3 regions of the Streptomyces mabaensis genome follow, and region 3 is predicted to be linked to each of the others. Evidence: riboswitches for the same ligand, from Rfam matches in the RefSeq annotation. Region 3 holds a riboswitch; each other region holds the start of a gene.

Region 1 (5,905 bases), on a different contig from region 3:
ATCGATCGCCAACCACATCGCTCCGGACCGGCCGTTGAAGGCCGACTGACCGCAGTACGGATCAAATGGTCGACTTGGGCGACCATTGGAACCAGTTCTAGTTATAGTGACCCTCATGGCTGTGCCGCCGGAGAGATGAGGGGCCCATGACCCAGGTGTCCGACCACGGTGGAGGCGTCTGGAGCATCAAGGTCCCCATCCCGGACAATCCGCTCGGCCACACCCTCGTCCACCTGCTCGACACCGACCGCGGCCCGGTGCTGATCGACACCGGCTGGGACGATCCCACCTCCTGGGACACCCTGGTCGCCGGACTCACCGCGCTCGACGTGGACATCGCCGACATCCACGGCGTCGTCATCACCCACCACCACCCCGACCACCACGGGCTCTCCGGGCAGGTCCGTGACGCGTCCGGCGCCTGGATCGCGATGCACGCGGCCGACACCGAGGTCATCCAGCGCACCCGCACCGCCGAGCCCGGCGTCTGGCTCGACTACCTGGCCACCAAACTGGCCGCCGCCGGCGCCCCCGACGAGCACACCGCCCCGCTGCGCGCCGCCCGCGCGTCCGGGCGGATGCGGACCCTGCCGGGGCTGCGCGCCGCCCTCCCCGACCGGGAGATTATCCCTGGCGAACTCCTCGACCTGGCCGGACGCCGGCTGCGCGCCATCTGGACGCCGGGCCACACCCCCGGCCACGTCTGCCTGCACCTGGAGGAGGACCACCCGGCGAACCTCCCCGGCAACGGGCGGCTCTTCTCCGGCGACCACCTGCTCCCCGGGATCTCCCCGCACATCGGCCTGTACGAGGACCCGGAGGACACCAGGGTCACCGACCCCCTCGGCGACTACCTCGACTCCCTCGAACGCATCGGCCGCCTGGCCCCCGCCGAGGTCCTCCCGGCCCACCAGCACGCGTTCACCGACGCCCCCGCCCGGGTACGGGAGTTGCTCGCCCACCACGAGGAACGGCTCCAGGGGCTCCTGGACCTGATCACCACCCCGCTCACGCCCTGGCAGCTCGCGGAGCGCATGGAGTGGAACCGCCCGTGGGAGCAGATCCCGTACGGCTCAAGGAACATCGCGGTCTCGGAGGCGGAGGCCCATCTGCGCCGCCTGGTGAAACTGGGCCGGGCGGAACCGGTCCCGGGCAGCACCCCGGTCACGTACCGGGCCGTACAGGCGTGTCGGTAGGGTTCGCGCATGTCTTCGTCGCTCCGCCTGCGGCTGGTGGGGTTCCTGATGGGCCCGCTTCGCGGTGCGGTCCGTATGCGAAGAGGTACGCAGGCGTGGCCAGACGCGCGTGCCGACCAGATAGAGGCCGTGCAACTTGGCATGGGTAGCGAAGTCCTCACCCTCGCTCGCCACTTGCTCATGGACAGCACATCCACGGTCGACGAACTGCGTTTCGCAGCCCGCCGGTTGTCGGAATGCCTGGCCGATGCGCTGCGCGTCGCGGAGAGCCGGGGGCGTCGGCTTCGGTCCCGGCCGCAGTCCTGACAGGGCCACGACCCCGGTCCCGCCCCGCGGGCGGGTTGCTACGGGCCGGTAGAGTGAGCCCGTCGTCATCACGTCGTACAGGGGGAAGCCGGTGCAAATCCGGCGCTGACCCCGCAACCGTGAGCCGCCCTCGCCGGCGGTGAGTCGGACTGCCCTGTCGGACGTGACCGGCTCGTGCCGCCGGAAGTCCCCGGTGGCCGGCACCGTCGAGGTATACGGAGCCGGAGCCTGGTACCTGCGCGTGCCTGCTTCCGGCTCCCCAGTGGAGAGGCACCGCCCGCCATGACCGTTCGCCGCAGCGCAGCCGCGCTCGCAGCTTCCGCCGTACTCTGCGTGGCCGCTGCCCCCACCGCCTTCGCAGCGCCGTCCCCGGCCCCGGCGCCGGTGATCCCCGCCGGCCTGTACGGCAAGAAGGACCCGACGTACGACGGCGTCTGGCGCCAGTCGATAGCCATGCTCGCGCAGGACACGGTCGGGGTCACACCCGCGAAGCAGGCCGTGAACTGGCTGACCGGGCAGCAGTGCGCGAACGGCGCGTTCGCCGCGTTCCGCGCCGACGCCACAAAGGCCTGCGACGCCAAGACGATGGTGGACAGCAACTCCACCGCCGTCGCCGTGCAGTCCCTGGCCGCGCTCGGCGGGCACGCGGACGCGGTGAAGAAGAGCGTCGGCTGGCTGAAGTCCGTACAGAACGACGACGGCGGCTGGGGCTACATGCCAGGCGGGCCGAGCGACGCGAACTCCACGGCGGTGGTCATCGGCGCGCTGGCCGCGGCGGACGAGAAGCCGGCCGAGGTGAAGTCGAAGAAGGGCAGGTCGGCGTACGACGGGCTGGTGTCCTTCCAGCTCGGCTGCGACGCCGCGAAGCCGGCCGAGCGCGGCTCCTTCGCGTACCAGCCCGACAAGACCGGCAAGCTCGCCGCGAACGGCGACGCCACCGCGGCCGCCGCGCTCGCCGGACTCGGCAGCGGCCTGGTCGTGGAGCCGCTCGGCAAGGACGACACCGCCGTCGCACCGCTGGACTGCAAGGCGGGCGCCGGCAAGGTCACCGCCGAGACGGCCGCGGCAGGCGCCGCGGGCTACCTCGCGGCGACGCTGAAGAAGGACGGGCAGCACCTGACGGCCCTCACGCCCGGCGCCGACCAGCCCACCCCCGACATCGGCAACACCGCCGACGCGGTCATCGCGCTGGCCGCCGGCCAGCACAAGGACGCGGCGGCCGGACCGCTCGGCTGGCTGCAGCAGAACTCCGCGGAGTGGGCGAATGACAACCCGGCGGGCCTCGGCACGCTGGTGCTCGCCGCGCACGCGACCGGCACGGACCCGCGCGCGTTCGGCGGCGCCGACCTCGTGCAGCAGCTGAACGCGACCGGCCCGGCCCCCGAGGCCGCCGCGAAGCCCGCCGCGGAGAAGAAGGACACCGACGACTCCGGGGTCAGCGTCTGGTGGATCGTCGGGGTCGGCGCCGTCGCCGGTATCGGCATCGGCTTCCTGATCAGCGGCCGGAACAAGAAGAACCAGCAGCAGGCGTGATGCGGACCCGGATCGCCGCCTTCGCCCTCGCGCTCGGCACCCTTCTCGGCGTGCTGGGCGCGGGGTCCGCCCAGGCGGCCGGATACCGCTACTGGTCGTTCTGGGAGCGGGACGCCGGGGCGTGGAAGTACGCCACCCAGGGGCCCTCGGTGGCGAGGCCGGCCGACGGCGACGTCCAGGGCTTCCGCTTCTCGGTCAGCGAGGACTCTCAGGACTCCGCGCAGCCGCGCGGAGCCGCGGACTTCGAGGCGATCTGCGGCAAGACCCCCACGCAGGACGGCCGCAAGCGCGTCGCGCTGGTCATCGACTTCGGTACGCAGGCGGACGCGCCCGATGGCGAGACGCCGCCCGGGCCGCGTACGGCGTGCGCGCGGGTCGGCGCGGACGCGACGAGCGCGGAAGCGCTGGCGGCGGTCGCGAAGCCGCTGCGCTACAACAGCGACGCGCTGCTGTGCGCGATCGCGGGCTACCCGAAGGCGGGCTGCGGCGAGCAGGTGTCGGGCGACGCGCAGAAGTCGCCTGCCCCGGTGCCGGATGACGCGGCTGAGGACGACGGCCCGTCCGCGGGCCTGCTCGCGGGCCTCGCGGCTGTACTCGCGCTCGGCGCGGCAGGCGTATGGCAGTCCCGCCGCCGTCGCGGCGGCCGCGGCTGACCGGGCGCGTACCGATGCCCCACACCGCACCCGCGGGAAACCCGGGCCCGGATCTTCCGCCCCCCGCCGGGGTCGGGGCCGCCGGCGGCAGCGGAAACAGCCGCCCCCGCCGGCAGCGACTCCGCGCGCCCGAGGCCGGCCGTAGCAACGCCCTGCATGCCGGGGCGTGGTGGCTGTGGGCGCTCGGGCTGGCCGCCGGCGCCTCGCGGACCACCAACCCCCTCCTTCTCGGCCTCCTCATCGGCGTCGCGGGCTACGTCGTCGCCTCCCGCCGCACCGACGCCCCCTGGGCCCGCTCGTACGGCGCGTTCGTCAAGCTCGGCCTCGCCGTCATCGCCATCCGCCTCGTCTTCGCCGTCTTCCTCGGCTCCCCCGTTCCCGGCGCGCACACCCTCTTCACCATGCCCGAAGTCCCGCTCCCCGACTGGGCGCAGGGCGTGCGCATCGGTGGCCGGGTGACCGCCGAGGGGCTGGTCTTCGCGCTGTACGAGGGCCTGAAGCTGGCCACCCTCCTCATCTGCGTGGGCGCGGCGAACGCCCTCGCCAACCCGGCCCGGCTGCTCAAGTCGCTGCCCAGCGCCCTCTACGAGGTGGGCGTGGCCGTCGTCGTCGCGATGACCTTCGCGCCGAACATGGTCTCCGACGTCGTCCGGCTACGCGCCGCCCGCCGGCTCCGGGGCCGCCCGACCGGCGGGATCAAGGCGATCCTCCAGATCGGACTGCCGGTCCTGGAGGGCGCGTTGGAGCGCTCGGTGGCCACCGCCGCCGCCATGGACGCGCGCGGGTACGGCCGTACCGCCCAGGTCCCGAAGGCCGTACGCCGCACCACCAACGCCCTCACCATCGGCGGGCTGCTCGGCGTGTGCGCCGGTTCGTACGGGCTGCTCGCCGCCGAGGGCGCGGCCTTCGGGCTGCCGGTCCTCGCCGCCGGGCTCGCCGCCGCCCTCACCGGGCTCCGGCTCGCCGGCCGGCGCAGCGTACGCACCCGCTACCGCCCGGACCGCTGGGGCGTGCGCGCCTGGCTGGTGTCCGGTTCCGGGATGGCCGTCGCGGCGCTGATGATCTGGGCCGGTTCGTACGATCCGGAAGCGCTGCACCCCGGTGTTGTCCCGCTCACCGCACCCGAGTTCCCGCTCTGGCCCGCCGCTTCCGTGCTGCTCGGCCTGTTGCCCGCCTTCGTGGCGCCCCTGCCACAGCTCCCGCCGAAGGAGTCCGCGTGATCCGGTTCGAGAATGTCTCCGTCACCTACGACGGTGCGCCGGCCCCCGCCCTCCAGGGCGCCGATCTCACCGTCCCCGAAGGGGAGCTGGTCCTGCTCGTCGGCCCGTCCGGAGTCGGTAAGTCGACCCTGCTGGGCGCGGTCTCCGGGCTGGTGCCGCACTTCACCGGCGGCACGCTGCACGGCCGCGTCACCGTCGCGGGCCGTGACACCCGTACCCACAAGCCGCGCGAACTCGCCGACGTCGTCGGCACCGTGGGGCAGGACCCGCTCGCCCACTTCGTGACCGACACCGTCGAGGACGAGCTGGCGTACGGCATGGAATCGCTCGGCATCCCGCCCGCCACCATGCGGCGCCGCGTCGAGGAGACGCTCGATCTGCTCGGCCTGGCCGAGCTGCGCGACCGGCCCATCGCCACGCTCTCCGGCGGCCAGCAGCAGCGCGTCGCCATCGGTTCCGTCCTGACCCCGCATCCGCGTGTCCTCGTCCTCGACGAACCGACGTCCGCGCTCGACCCGGCGGCCGCGGAGGAGGTGCTCGCCGTGCTCCAGCGTCTCGTCCACGACCTGGGCACGACCGTACTGATGGCCGAGCACCGCCTGGAGCGGGTCGTGCAGTACGCGGACCAGGTCATCCTGCTCCCCGGCCCGGGGCAGGCCCCGGTCATGGGCGACCCCGCCGAGCTGATGGCCGTGTCCCCCGTGCATCCGCCGGTGGTGGGGCTCGGGCGGCTGGCCGGCTGGGACCCGCTCCCCCTGTCCGTACGCGATGCGCGGCGCAAGGCGGGCCCGCTGCGCGAGCGCCTCGCCGCGTTCACCCCGCCGCGCGCCGCCGGGCCGCCCACGTCAGCCCCGTCCGCCTCGGCCGCCCCGTCCGCCTCGGCCGCCCCCGTCGCCGAGACCGCCGGGCTCTCGCTGCGCCGCGGCCGGGTCGAGGCGCTACGCAGCGTCTCGCTGTCCGTACGTCCCGGCGAGACGATCGCGCTCATGGGCCGCAA
Region 2 (5,905 bases), on a different contig from region 3:
GTAGTCGGCGAGCGGCACGCGCGCCGGCGCGGCCGCGAGCTGCTCCTCCGTCAGCCACTCCACGTCGTGACCGCCGGCGTTGATCAGCCGGTGGATCAGCTCGTCGCCGTTGTCCGGGTGGCCTTCGACCAGGTAACCGGCGTCACGCAGGGCGTCCAGCACCCGTACCGCGGACGCGGGTGTGTCCAGCCCCACCGCGTTGCCGACGCGCGAGTGCTTGGTCGGGTAGGCGGTGAAGACAAGCGCGAGCTTCTTCTCGCCGTTGGGCTTGTGCTTCAACGCGGCGTGGCGTACGGCGATCCCGGCGACCCGCGCGGCCCGTTCGGGGTCGGCGACGTACACCGGTACGTCGTCGGGACCCTGCTCCTTGAAGGAGAAGGGGACCGTGATGAGCCGCCCGTCGAACTCGGGGATCGCGACCTGCATCGCGGCGTCCATGGGGGAGAGGGCCGCGTCCGACTCGTCCCACGCGGCGCGCGAGGACGTCAGGCACAGGCCCTGCAGTACGGGTACGTCGAGGTCGGCGAGCGCGCCGATGTCCCAGGCCTCGTCGTCGCCGCCGGCGGAGGCGTCCGAAGCGCGCGTCCCGCCCGCCGCCAGGACGGTGGCGATCAGCGCGTCGGCCCGGCCCAGCAGCTCGTACAGTTCGGGTTCGGCGCCGCGCAGTGAACCGCAGTACACGGGCAGGGCGTTGGCGCCCTTCGCCTCGATCGCGTCGCACAGCGTGTCGACGAAGGCCGTGTTCCCGGAGAGCTGGTGCGCCCGGTAGAAGAGCACGCCGACGGTCGGCCGCCCCGCCACCTGCGCACGCTCACCGTGCAGCCCCCACTCGGGCATCCTCCGCGGCTCCTCGCTGTGCCTGGTCTGCGCGCCTCCGGCGCGGCCGTGCCCGGCGAGCAGCACGTCCTCGGTCAGGAACCGGGCCAGCTGGACCAGGTTCGCCGGGCCGCCCTCGACGAGATACCGCAGCGCCTCCGCGACGGCGCCCGCGTGCACCGACGACTCGGCCATCAGTTCCGCGTCCGGTACGGCCTCGCCGCCCAGCAGAACGGTCGGGATCCCGGCCGCCTTCAGCGCGGCGAGACCGTCCTCCCAGGCCCGCTTGCCGCCCAGCAGCCGTACGACGGCCACCGAGGAACCCTCGATCAGCGCGGGCAGCTCGGCCGCGACGTCGATCCGGGTCGGGTTGCCGATGCGGTACGGCGCGCCGGAGGCCCGGGCCGCCAGCAGGTCCGTATCGGCGGTGGACAGCAACAGCACGGTGCTCATGGCGCTCCAGGTGCGATGAAGGGAAGTCCTGACGGTGCGCCCGACTCGATCAGCCGCAGCAGCGCACCCGTGTCCGCGTGTTCTTCGATCAGATCGCCCAGCAGGTCCAGCTGCTCCTCGCGCAGCGTCCCGAACGACGTGTCCGGCGCGGGTACGAAGCGGCGTCCCGCGGCGGCGGCCACCTCCCGCAGGAACGCGCGCCGGAAGCCGTCGCTCTCCAGCGATCCGTGCCAGTGGGTGCCCCAGACGTCGCCGGCCCGGCAGCCGTCCAGGAAGGGGGTGCCGCCGAGAACTTCGGCCACCCCGTGGTGGATCTCGTATCCCTCGACGGGCTCGCCGAGCGCCTCCCCGACGGGCCGGGCGAGCGTCTTCTCGACGGCGAACCGGACCCGGACCGGCAGCAGTCCGAGCCCCGGGACGTGGCCCGCCCGTGACTCGACCTCGTCCTCGATGTGTGCGCCGAGCAGCTGGAAGCCGCCGCAGATGCCCAGTACGGGCCGGCCCTCGGCGGCGCGCCGCGCGATCGCCTCCGCGAGACCGCGCTCCCGCAGCCACTCCAGCGCCCGGACGGTGCCGCGCGTTCCCGGCACCACCACCAGGTCGGCGTCGGCGAGTTCCTCGGCGCGGTCCACGAACCGCACGACGACGCCGGGCTCGGCGGCCAGCGCGTCGACGTCCGTGAAGTTGGACATCAGCGGCACCGCGCACACCGCGACCCGCAGCACGTCCTCGCCGACCGGCGGGGCGACGACGGACTCGCGTACGGCGCCCCGTAGCGAGACCCGCAGCCCGTCCTCCTCGTCGATGCCGAGCCCGTGCCGGAACGGCAGCACACCGTACGTCTGACGTCCGGTCAGCCCCCGGAGCATCTCCAGGCCGGGCTCCAGCAGTGACACATCGCCGCGGAACTTGTTGACGAGGTAGCCCGCGATCAGCGACTGGTCCTCGGCGCTCAACAAGGCGGTCGTGCCGAAGAAGGAGGCGAAGACGCCCCCGCGGTCGATGTCTCCCACCACGACCACCGGGAAGTCCGCCGCCCGGGCGATGCCCATGTTGACGATGTCCGTACGCCGCAGGTTGATCTCGGCAGGACTGCCGGCCCCCTCACAGATCACGGCGTCATACGTGCCCCGCAGTTCCTCCAGGCACGCCGTGACGGTCCCGAGAAGTGCCTCCTGCCGGCCGCCATGCAGCGTTTTTCCGGGGGACACTGCGTCTGATTGCGGCTCCGCCGCGGGCCCAGGCCCCCCGAAGAACCCACGCGCGCTCATCTCACCCACCGGCTTCCCCATCAGCACCACCTGGCTGCTGCGGTCGCTGCCGGGCTTGAGCAGTACGGGATTCATCAGCGCGCTCGGCTCGACCCGTGCCGCCTGGGCCTGCATCGCCTGGGCCCGCCCGATCTCCGCGCCCTCGCGCGTGACGAACGAGTTCAGCGACATGTTCTGCGCCTTGAAGGGCGCGACCTTCACCCCGGTGCGTACCAGCCACCGGCAGATCCCGGCCGTGACAACGCTCTTGCCGGCGTCCGACGTAGTGCCGGCGACCAGCAGTCCACCCCCGCGCGTGCGGTTCATGCGGTCCTCCTCCGTCCAGCGATCAGCCGGCCGGCGACGAGCCGGCCCGCGACGCACACCCCCAGGGCCACCCCGGTGACCACGCGCGACAGCTTCACGGCGCGGTCGATGTCGGCCACCTCGACCGGCCGGCCACCGGCGTTCAGCACCGGCCGGTGTTCGACGCGGCCGGCGTACGAGAGGGTGCCGCCGAGCCGTACGCCCAGCGCTCCGGCGAACGAGGCCTCCACCGGCCCGGCGTTGGGGCTCGGGTGTTTTGCCGCGTCCTGCCGCCAGGCCCGTACCGCCCCCCGGCGGTCGGGCCCGGCCAGTACGGCGGCGGCCGCGGTCAGCCGGGAGCCCGGCCCGCCCGCCACGTCGTCGAGCCGGGCCGAGGCCCAGCCGTACCGCAGGTACCGGGGTGACTTGTGCCCGACCATGGCGTCCAGGGTGTTCACCGCGCGGAACGCGAGCAGGCCGGGGACGCCCGCGACGGCGCCCCACACCAGGGCCCCCACCACCGCGTCGGAGGTGTTCTCGGCGACGGACTCCACGACGGCGCGGGCGATCTGACGGCCGTCCAGGGACTGCGGGTCGCGCCCGCACAGACGGGGCAGCCGTTCCCGGGCGACGTCGAGGTCGCCGGCCGCCAGCGCGCCGCCGATGGCCCGGGCCTCGCGGCCCAGCGACGTCCCGCCCACCACGGCCCAGGTCGCCGCGGCGGTCAGCGCGGCATGGGCGGCGGGACGGGAGCGTACGGCGCGGGCGGCCAGCGCGCCGGCGGCGGCCGCGCCCCCGGCGCACACCACGGCGTGCAGCGCGCCCCACCCGCGGTGGTCATGCCACAGGACCTTCTCGACGGCGGTGGCGGCCCGCCCGAACGCGGCGACCGGATGCCCGCGGCGGGGATCGCCGAGGACGAGGTCGCCGAGCAGGCCGGCGGTCACGCCGTATGCACATACGCGATCGGCACGCATGGGTTCAGCCGGCCGATACGCCTAGGCCCTGTCCGGGCGATCTTCTCGGGCCCGCGGCGCCAGCTACGGCACCTCGCCGCGTTGTCGGAGTAGCCCAAGTACATCCAGTACGAGGGCGATCCTCCGCCTTGCGATGCACCGCATCTGACGCCGCGGGCTGATCCTCAAAGATCGCCCGGACAGGACCTCGGCGGGACCCCGTACTCGTACTCACATGGACAACTGAACCGCAGCCCGGCATGGCGAAAGTCCTCACTCAGGGTCCGCGCCCTGGTTCGACGTGACCGGCGGTGAGAGTCTCCTGGCTCCCGGATCGGCAACTCCCCCGGCCTTCCAGCCCGTACGCACGGGCCGTGACTTCCGGTGTGGGGGAGTGCTCCCCGGTGACAGTGGCGGGACCGCGCCGGATTCGCACCGGACTTCCTCTCCTGCCGCCGTTTGGCTCCGGAAGTCCACCACGCCCCGCGAACGCCCGTCAACTCGCCGTTGACCTGCGGCGGGACAGTGTGCGAAGCCCCACACCGGCGGGAACGCGAACGCCCCCGGCAGGAGTCCGTGAGGGACCCGCCGGGGGCGGTCGGCTTGCCGGTGCGGTCGGCTGCCGGGTTGGGTCAGACGACGATCAGATAGATCCCGTACGCCACCGCCGCCGCGCAGAGCGCGAAGCAGGCGTACGCGCCGGTGCGGGCCAGGGCCGCGGCGCCGGCGGAGCCTCCCTGCGCGGTGGCGGACTCCTGCTTGGAGAGGCCGACGATGCCGAGGGTGAACAGGCCCACCAGGGCGACGGTGGCCGTGAGGCTGACTCCGAAGACGGAGCCGAGAGCTGCCCAGTCGATCTTCATACTGCTGATTCCTTCACTCGTCGAGTGCGTCGAGCGCGTCGAGCTGGTCAGACGGTCGCGGGCTGCGGCGGTTCGGGGGACGCGGGCGCCGGGGCGGGGATGGTGGCCTTCAGTTCGCCGGTGGTGGCGGTGGTGACGCCGGCCGGCGGCGGGGTGACGGCGGCCATCGCGGCGGTCACGACGCCCGCGGGCTCGCCGTCGGCGCCGGTCTCGTTGACGTTGGTGTGGTCGACGACCTGGCGGCGGGAGACCAGCCAGATCGCGAGGCAGGAGCTGACGAGGAAGACCGCGACGGCGGCGACACCCCAGTTGCCCTGCCTGGTGACGAGCTCCGCGCCCGCCGCGACAAGGCCGGCCGCCGGCAGGGTCAGGCCCCAGGCGATGAACATGCGGGTCGCGGTGGACCAGCGGACCACACCGCCCTTGCGTCCGAGACCGGAGCCCATCACCGCGCCGGAGCACGAGTGGGTGGTGGAGAGGGAGAAGCCGAGGTTCGAGGAGGCCAGGATGACGCTCGCCGCGCTGGTCTGGGCGGCGAAGCCCTGCTGCGGCTGGAGGTCGGTGAGACCCTTGCCCATGGTGCGGATGATGCGCCAGCCACCGAGGTAGGTGCCGAGGGCGATCGCGACACCGGCCGAGAGGATGACCCACAGAGGCGGGTTCGAGCCGGGGGCGAGAGCGCCGCCGGCGACCAGGGCGAGGGTGATGATGCCCATGGTCTTCTGCGCGTCGTTGGTGCCGTGCGCCAGCGAGACGAGGCCCGCGGAGCTGATCTGGCCGACGCGGTAGCCCTTGGCCGACGCCTTCTCGTTGGTCTTGCTGCTCAGTTTGTACGTGAGCCGGGTGGCGAGCATCGCGGCGACACCGGCGACCAGCGGGGCGGCGATCGCGGGGATCAGCACCTTGGTGACGACGACGTCGCCGTTGACTCCGCCGAAGCCGACCGAGGCGACGGTGGCGCCGACCAGGCCGCCCATCAGGGCGTGCGAGGAACTGGACGGCAGGCCGACCAACCAGGTCAGCAGATTCCACAGGATGGCGCCGACGAGCGCCGCGAAAATGACTTCGGGCCTGATGCCCTCTTCGTTGACGAGTCCGCTGGAGATCGTCTTGGCGACTTCCACCGAGAGGAAAGCGCCGACGAGGTTGAGCACGGCGGACATGGCCACCGCCGTCTTGGGCTTGAGAGCGCCGGTCGAGATGGTCGTCGCCATCGCGTTGGCTGTGTCGTGGAAACCGTTCGTGAAATCGAACACGAGGG
Region 3 (5,905 bases):
CAGCTCTTCCCGCTGTTCGGCATCGCCAACCAGCTGCTCGCCGCCGTGGCCCTGGCCGTGTGCACCACGCTGCTGGTCAAGTCCGGCCGGCTCAAGTGGGCCTGGGTCACCGCCGTCCCGCTCGCCTGGGACGTCGCGGTCACGCTCACCGCGAGCTGGCAGAAGATCTTCTCGGACGACGTCAAGGTGGGCTTCTTCGCCCAGCGCGAGAAGTTCCAGGCGGGCATCGACGCCGACAAGGTGCTGCCGCCCGCCAAGACGATGGACGACATGCACACGGTGGTCACCAACGCCACCGTCGACGGGGTGCTTTCGGTGCTCTTCGCCGTCCTCATCGTCGTGGTCATCGCGGACGCGGCACGCGTCTGCTTCCGGGCCATCAGCAACCCGGAGGGCGTCAGGCTCGCCGAGGTCCCGTACACCGAGTCCAAGCTCCTCGCACCGGCGAGCCTGCTCGCCACCCAGGAGGAGAAGGCCGAGTTCGCGGCGGCCGGACTCGGCCCGGACGGCGGTCTCCGCAAGGACACCGTCCCCGCGGGATCCGGCCCGGCATGAGCGCCCCGACTACGTTGACCAGGTTCGGGCGGGCCGTGCACTGGATCCGCTGGTACGTGCGCGAGGTGTCCGGCGAGGCGGTGTACGACAGGTACGTCGCCCACGCCCGGTCCTGCGACCCGGCCGCCGAGGTCATGACCCGGCGCGAGTTCGAGCGCAGCCGTACGGACGCGCGGGAGGCCGACCCCCGGGACGGCTTCCGCTGCTGCTGAGCGCCCGAACGGAAGCGGGCCGCCGTGATCCCCCCTGGGGAAACACGGCGGCCCGTTGTCGTACCCCTGCGGCACACTTCGGAACATGGACATCACGATCAGGGAGGCCCGGCCCGAGGAGTACGAGGAGCTGGGTGAGATCACCGCACAGGCGTATCTCGGGGACGGTCTGCTGGACTTCGGGGAGGACGACGACTACCTCCACGTCCTGCGGGACGTGGCCCGGCGGGCGCGCAACGCGGAGGTCCTCGTCGCGGTGCGCGAGGGACAGCTGCTGGGCAGTGTGACCTTCGCGCCGCCCGGCAGCGCGTGGGCCGACATCGCGCGGGAGGGCGAGGCGGAGTTCCGGATGCTGGCCGTCGCCCGCGCGGGACGGGGGCGCGGTGCGGGCGAGGCGCTCGTACGGGCGTGCATCGAGCGGGCGCGAGCGATCGACGGGGTGGCGCGGCTGGTCCTGTCCACCACGCCCGCCATGCGCGGAGCCCACCGGATCTACGAACGGCTGGGCTTCGTCCGCACGCCGGAGCGGGACTGGGAGCCGATACCGGACCTTCCGCTCCTCACCTACGAGTTGGAGCTGTAGGGGGTCCACGACACAACATGTGGGGGGTGACGCATCAACCCGCCCCCACATGTATGCTCATGCTCGCTGTCGCCGCAGGGGAATCCGGTGGAAATCCGGAACTGTCCCGCAACGGTGCATTGGTGCGCGTTCGCGCGTCCAGGAGTCCGAAGACCTGCCGACGGTGCATCCGGTTCGACCGTTCCGGGTGCCGATACGTCCGGGCCTCGCGGATGGGCCGGTGGACGCCGCGTGGTGTGCTGCCCTGTGCCGGCCGCATACGCCCGTGGGCGCCTCCGCTCCCCCCGCGGCCCCGAGCCGAGCGAGGGAGAGCACCCCCGTGACCATCGCGCCAGCCGGTCCTGCGTCAGCACAGGTTGCCGAACAGGTTGCCGACGGGCCGGGGACCGCACTTCTGCGGACCCTGACCGACCTCACCGCCGATCTGCCGGACACCGATCCGGGCCGGGTCGCCGCGGCCGCGCTGCGCGGCCGCAACGCGCGGTCGGACGAGGCCGAGCTGCGGGGCCTGGCCACCGAGGCGGCCGCGGGTCTCATCTCCGAGGACCCGGCGTACTCGCAGCTCGCCGCCCGGCTGCTGACCCTCGCCATCGCGGACGAGGCAGCGGGGCAGGGCGCGGTGTCGTTCTCCGCCTCGGTCGCCGTCGGACACCGCGAGGGCCTGATCGCCGACCGTACGGCCGACTTCGTCCGGACGCACGCCGACCGGCTGGACACGCTGGTCGACATGGCGCTCGCCGACGGGGCGGACGACCGCTTCGGCTACTTCGGCCTGCGCACCCTGCACAGCCGCTACCTGCTGCGCCACCCGATCACCCGCCAGGTCATCGAGACGCCGCAGTTCTTCATGCTGCGGGTGGCGGCGGGACTCGCAGAAGACGAGAGTGCGCGCTCGGCCGACGAAGTCGCCGCGCTCTACCGGCTGATGAGCCGGCTGGACTACCTGCCCTCCTCGCCCACGCTCTTCAACTCCGGCACCCGCCACCCGCAGATGTCCTCCTGCTATCTGCTGGACTCGCCGCTGGACGAGCTCGACTCGATCTACGACCGCTACCACCAGATCGCGCGGCTCTCGAAGCACGCGGGTGGCATCGGCCTGTCGTACTCCCGTATCCGCTCCCGCGGTTCGCTGATCCGCGGCACCAACGGCCACTCCAACGGCATCGTCCCGTTCCTGCGCACCCTCGACTCCTCGGTCGCGGCGGTCAACCAGGGCGGCCGGCGCAAGGGCGCGGCCTGCGTCTATCTGGAGACCTGGCACGCGGACATCGAGGAGTTCCTGGAGCTGCGCGACAACACGGGCGAGGAAGCCCGCCGTACGCACAACCTCAACCTCGCGCACTGGATCCCGGACGAGTTCATGCGCCGCGTCGAGGCCGACGCCGACTGGTCGCTGTTCTCTCCCGCCGACGTGCCCGAGCTGGTCGACCTGTGGGGCGAGGAGTTCGACCGCGCCTACCGCAGGGCCGAGGCGGACGGCCTGGCCCGCACCACCGTCCCGGCCCGCCAGCTGTACGGACGGATGATGCGTACGCTCGCCCAGACCGGCAACGGCTGGATGACCTTCAAGGACGCCTCGAACCGCACGGCCAACCAGACCGCCGAGCCCGGCCAGGTCGTCCACTCCTCGAACCTCTGCACCGAGATTCTCGAAGTGACGGACGACGGCGAGACGGCGGTCTGCAACCTGGGCTCGGTGAACCTGGGCGCGTTCGTCCTGCCGTCCGGTGAGATCGACTGGGAGCGGCTGGACGAGACCGTCCGTACCGCCGTGACCTTCCTCGACCGGGTCGTCGACATCAACTTCTACCCGACCGAGCAGGCCGGCCGCTCCAACTCCAAGTGGCGCCCGGTGGGCCTGGGCGCGATGGGCCTGCAGGACGTCTTCTTCAAGCTGCGGCTGCCGTTCGACTCGGCGGAGGCGCAGGCACTCTCCACGAAGATCGCCGAGCGCATCATGCTCGCCGCGTACGAGGCGTCCTGCGACCTCGCCGAGCGCAACGGCCCGCTGCCCGCCTGGTCCCGGACCCGGGCCGCCCGCGGCGTACTGCACCCCGACCACTACGGCGTCGAGGTCACCTGGCCGGAGCGCTGGGCGGCGCTGCGCGCCCGGATCGCCAAGACCGGCATGCGCAACTCGCTCCTGCTCGCCATCGCCCCGACCGCGACCATCGCGTCGATCGCCGGCGTGTACGAGTGCATCGAGCCGCAGGTCTCCAACCTCTTCAAGCGCGAGACGCTCAGCGGTGAGTTCCTCCAGGTCAACGCCTACCTGGTCAACGACCTGAAGCAACACGGGCTCTGGGACGCGCAGACCCGCGAGGCGCTGCGCGACTCCAACGGCTCGGTCGAGGGCCTGGGCTGGATCCCACAGGAGATCCGCAGCCTCTACCGCACCGCGTGGGAGCTGCCGCAGCGCGCGCTGATCGACATGGCCGCGGCCCGTACGCCGTACCTCGACCAGAGCCAGTCGCTGAACCTCTTCATGGCCTCGCCCACCATCGGCAAGCTCAGCTCGATGTACGCGTACGCCTGGAAGAAGGGCCTGAAGACGACGTACTACCTGCGCTCCCGCCCGGCGACGCGCATCGCCCGCGCCGCCGGGGCACCCGCCGCGACCGTCGCGGCCACCATCCCCGTCCAGCAGGCCGCCCCCGAGGCGGACGCGATCGCCTGCTCCCTTGAGAACCCCGAGTCCTGCGAGGCATGCCAGTAATCATGAGTGACAAGAACCTGCTCGACCCGGGCTTCGAACTGACCCTGCGCCCCATGCGCTACCCGGACTTCTACGAGCGCTACCGGGACGCGATCAAGAACACCTGGACGGTGGAGGAGGTCGACCTCCACTCCGACGTGGCCGACCTCGCCAAGCTCTCCCCGGGTGAGCAGCACATGATCGGCCGGCTGGTCGCGTTCTTCGCGACGGGTGACTCGATCGTCTCCAACAACCTGGTGCTGACGCTCTACAAGCACATCAACTCCCCCGAGGCGCGGCTCTACCTCTCCCGCCAGCTCTTCGAGGAGGCCGTGCACGTCCAGTTCTACCTGACGCTGCTGGACACCTACCTCCCGGACCCGGACGACCGGGCGGCCGCCTTCGACGCGGTGGAGGAGATCCCGTCGATCCGGGAGAAGGCCCAGTTCTGCTTCAAGTGGATGGACTCCGTAGAGAAGATCGACCGCCTGGAGACGAAGGCCGACCGCCGCCGCTTCCTGCTGAACCTGATCTGCTTCGCGGCGTGCATCGAGGGCCTGTTCTTCTACGGCGCGTTCGCCTATGTGTACTGGTTCCGGTCCCGGGGGCTGCTGCACGGGCTGGCGACGGGGACGAACTGGGTCTTCCGGGACGAGACCATGCACATGAACTTCGCGTTCGAGGTCGTGGACACCGTCCGCAAGGAGGAGCCGGAGCTCTTCGACGACGCCCTTCAGCAGCAGGTCACCGACATGCTCAAGGAGGCCGTCGAGGCGGAGCTCCAGTTCGGCCGCGATCTGTGCGGCGACGGACTGCCCGGTATGAACACGGACTCCATGCGCGAGTACCTGCAGTGCGTCGCCGACCAGCGCCTGACGCGGCTGGGCTTCGCACCGGTGTACGGCTCGGAGAACCCGTTCTCCTTCATGGAGCTTCAGGGAGTGCAGGAGCTGACGAACTTCTTCGAGCGCCGGCCGTCGGCGTACCAGGTCGCGGTCGAGGGCACGGTCGGCTTCGACGACGACTTCTAGGCGCTGTCCGGACGGGAGAGCCGCCTGCTGAAGTACGTGACCGGACGCTCCAGCCGCTCCCCGTCGACGACGAGGTCGACGGCCTCGTTGTAGAAGGCGACACGGGACCTGATCTCGTGCACGGCGGGCAGCGGATCCGGATAACTCCACGCCACGTTGGGCGGAACCCGGCCGCTGCCCGCCCATGACCAGTACTCCGTGGCAACGCCCTTGTACGGACAGCGGGTGCTCATGTCGGTGGGGGTGAGCAGGTCGATTCGGACATCCTCGCGAGGGAGGTAGTAGCGCACCGGCAGATGCGTCTCGAACAGGAGCACCGGTGTCCGGGTGTCGGCGACGAGCGTGCCCTCGATCTCGACCCGGACATGCCGGCTGCTGGGCATCGCGTCGACCCGCTGGTATGGGTCGCGCGGGTGTACGAAGATCTCCGTCTCTTCCTCGTACCAGTGGTCGAGGACGTCCCGGCCGAACCACGCGAACGCGATGTGTCCGGCGAGCTCACCGGGAAGGGACCACGCCGCGTTCCCGGTGACCTCACCGCCGAGTTCGAGGTCGTAGAAGACCGTCGGTCCCGAGTGCCGCCCGGCCGGGGGCTGCGCCGCCGGCCGCAGCAGGTCCATCCGGACGTCGTCCTCCGGGAAGGCGTAGAGCGGCACCGGCCTGCCCGGCTCCCACACGAGGAGAGGCCGTCGGCTGTCGACGACGGTGACCTCTCCCTTGATCCCGCGCACCCAGCGTTCGCTGGGCTCCCAGGTGATGCCGCGGGTCGGGAGCGGGGCGCGGCGGGAGACCTGCACGGTGTTACGCGGCTCGTTCTCGGGTGACGTAC

Evidence for each region. Region 3 has a riboswitch for cobalamin ahead of ACWV17_RS04600 (ribonucleoside-diphosphate reductase subunit alpha). Riboswitches for the same ligand answer to the same signal wherever they lie in the genome.
Region 1: linked by a shared signal. The riboswitch ahead of ACWV17_RS10475 (prenyltransferase/squalene oxidase repeat-containing protein) and the one ahead of ACWV17_RS04600 (ribonucleoside-diphosphate reductase subunit alpha) in region 3 are both predicted to bind cobalamin.
Region 2: linked by a shared signal. The riboswitch ahead of ACWV17_RS21210 (cobalamin biosynthesis protein) and the one ahead of ACWV17_RS04600 (ribonucleoside-diphosphate reductase subunit alpha) in region 3 are both predicted to bind cobalamin.

The regions. Positions count from the first base shown of each region.
Region 1 covers NZ_JBSOPZ010000009.1:140,712-146,616, reverse strand. The annotation lists gene ACWV17_RS10485 (serine hydrolase domain-containing protein) at 1-49, shown strand, start outside; gene ACWV17_RS10480 (MBL fold metallo-hydrolase) at 147-1,196, shown strand; cobalamin riboswitch at 1,541-1,692, shown strand; gene ACWV17_RS10475 (prenyltransferase/squalene oxidase repeat-containing protein) at 1,785-3,035, shown strand; gene ACWV17_RS10470 (SCO2322 family protein) at 3,035-3,688, shown strand; gene ACWV17_RS10465 (energy-coupling factor transporter transmembrane component T) at 3,703-4,908, shown strand; gene ACWV17_RS10460 (ABC transporter ATP-binding protein) at 4,905-5,905, shown strand, end outside.
Region 2 covers NZ_JBSOPZ010000023.1:66,037-71,941, reverse strand. The annotation lists gene cobN (cobaltochelatase subunit CobN) at 1-1,269, opposite strand, end outside; gene ACWV17_RS21215 (cobyric acid synthase) at 1,266-2,846, opposite strand; gene ACWV17_RS21210 (cobalamin biosynthesis protein) at 2,843-3,802, opposite strand; cobalamin riboswitch at 4,097-4,228, opposite strand; gene ACWV17_RS21205 (hypothetical protein) at 4,414-4,644, opposite strand; gene ACWV17_RS21200 (anion permease) at 4,692-5,905, opposite strand, start outside.
Region 3 covers NZ_JBSOPZ010000004.1:29,758-35,662, forward strand. The annotation lists gene ACWV17_RS04585 (carbon starvation CstA family protein) at 1-555, shown strand, start outside; gene ACWV17_RS04590 (YbdD/YjiX family protein) at 552-767, shown strand; gene ACWV17_RS04595 (GNAT family N-acetyltransferase) at 853-1,350, shown strand; cobalamin riboswitch at 1,404-1,526, shown strand; gene ACWV17_RS04600 (ribonucleoside-diphosphate reductase subunit alpha) at 1,670-4,066, shown strand; gene ACWV17_RS04605 (ribonucleotide-diphosphate reductase subunit beta) at 4,057-5,076, shown strand; gene ACWV17_RS04610 (DUF427 domain-containing protein) at 5,073-5,873, opposite strand; gene ACWV17_RS04615 (hypothetical protein) at 5,878-5,905, opposite strand, start outside.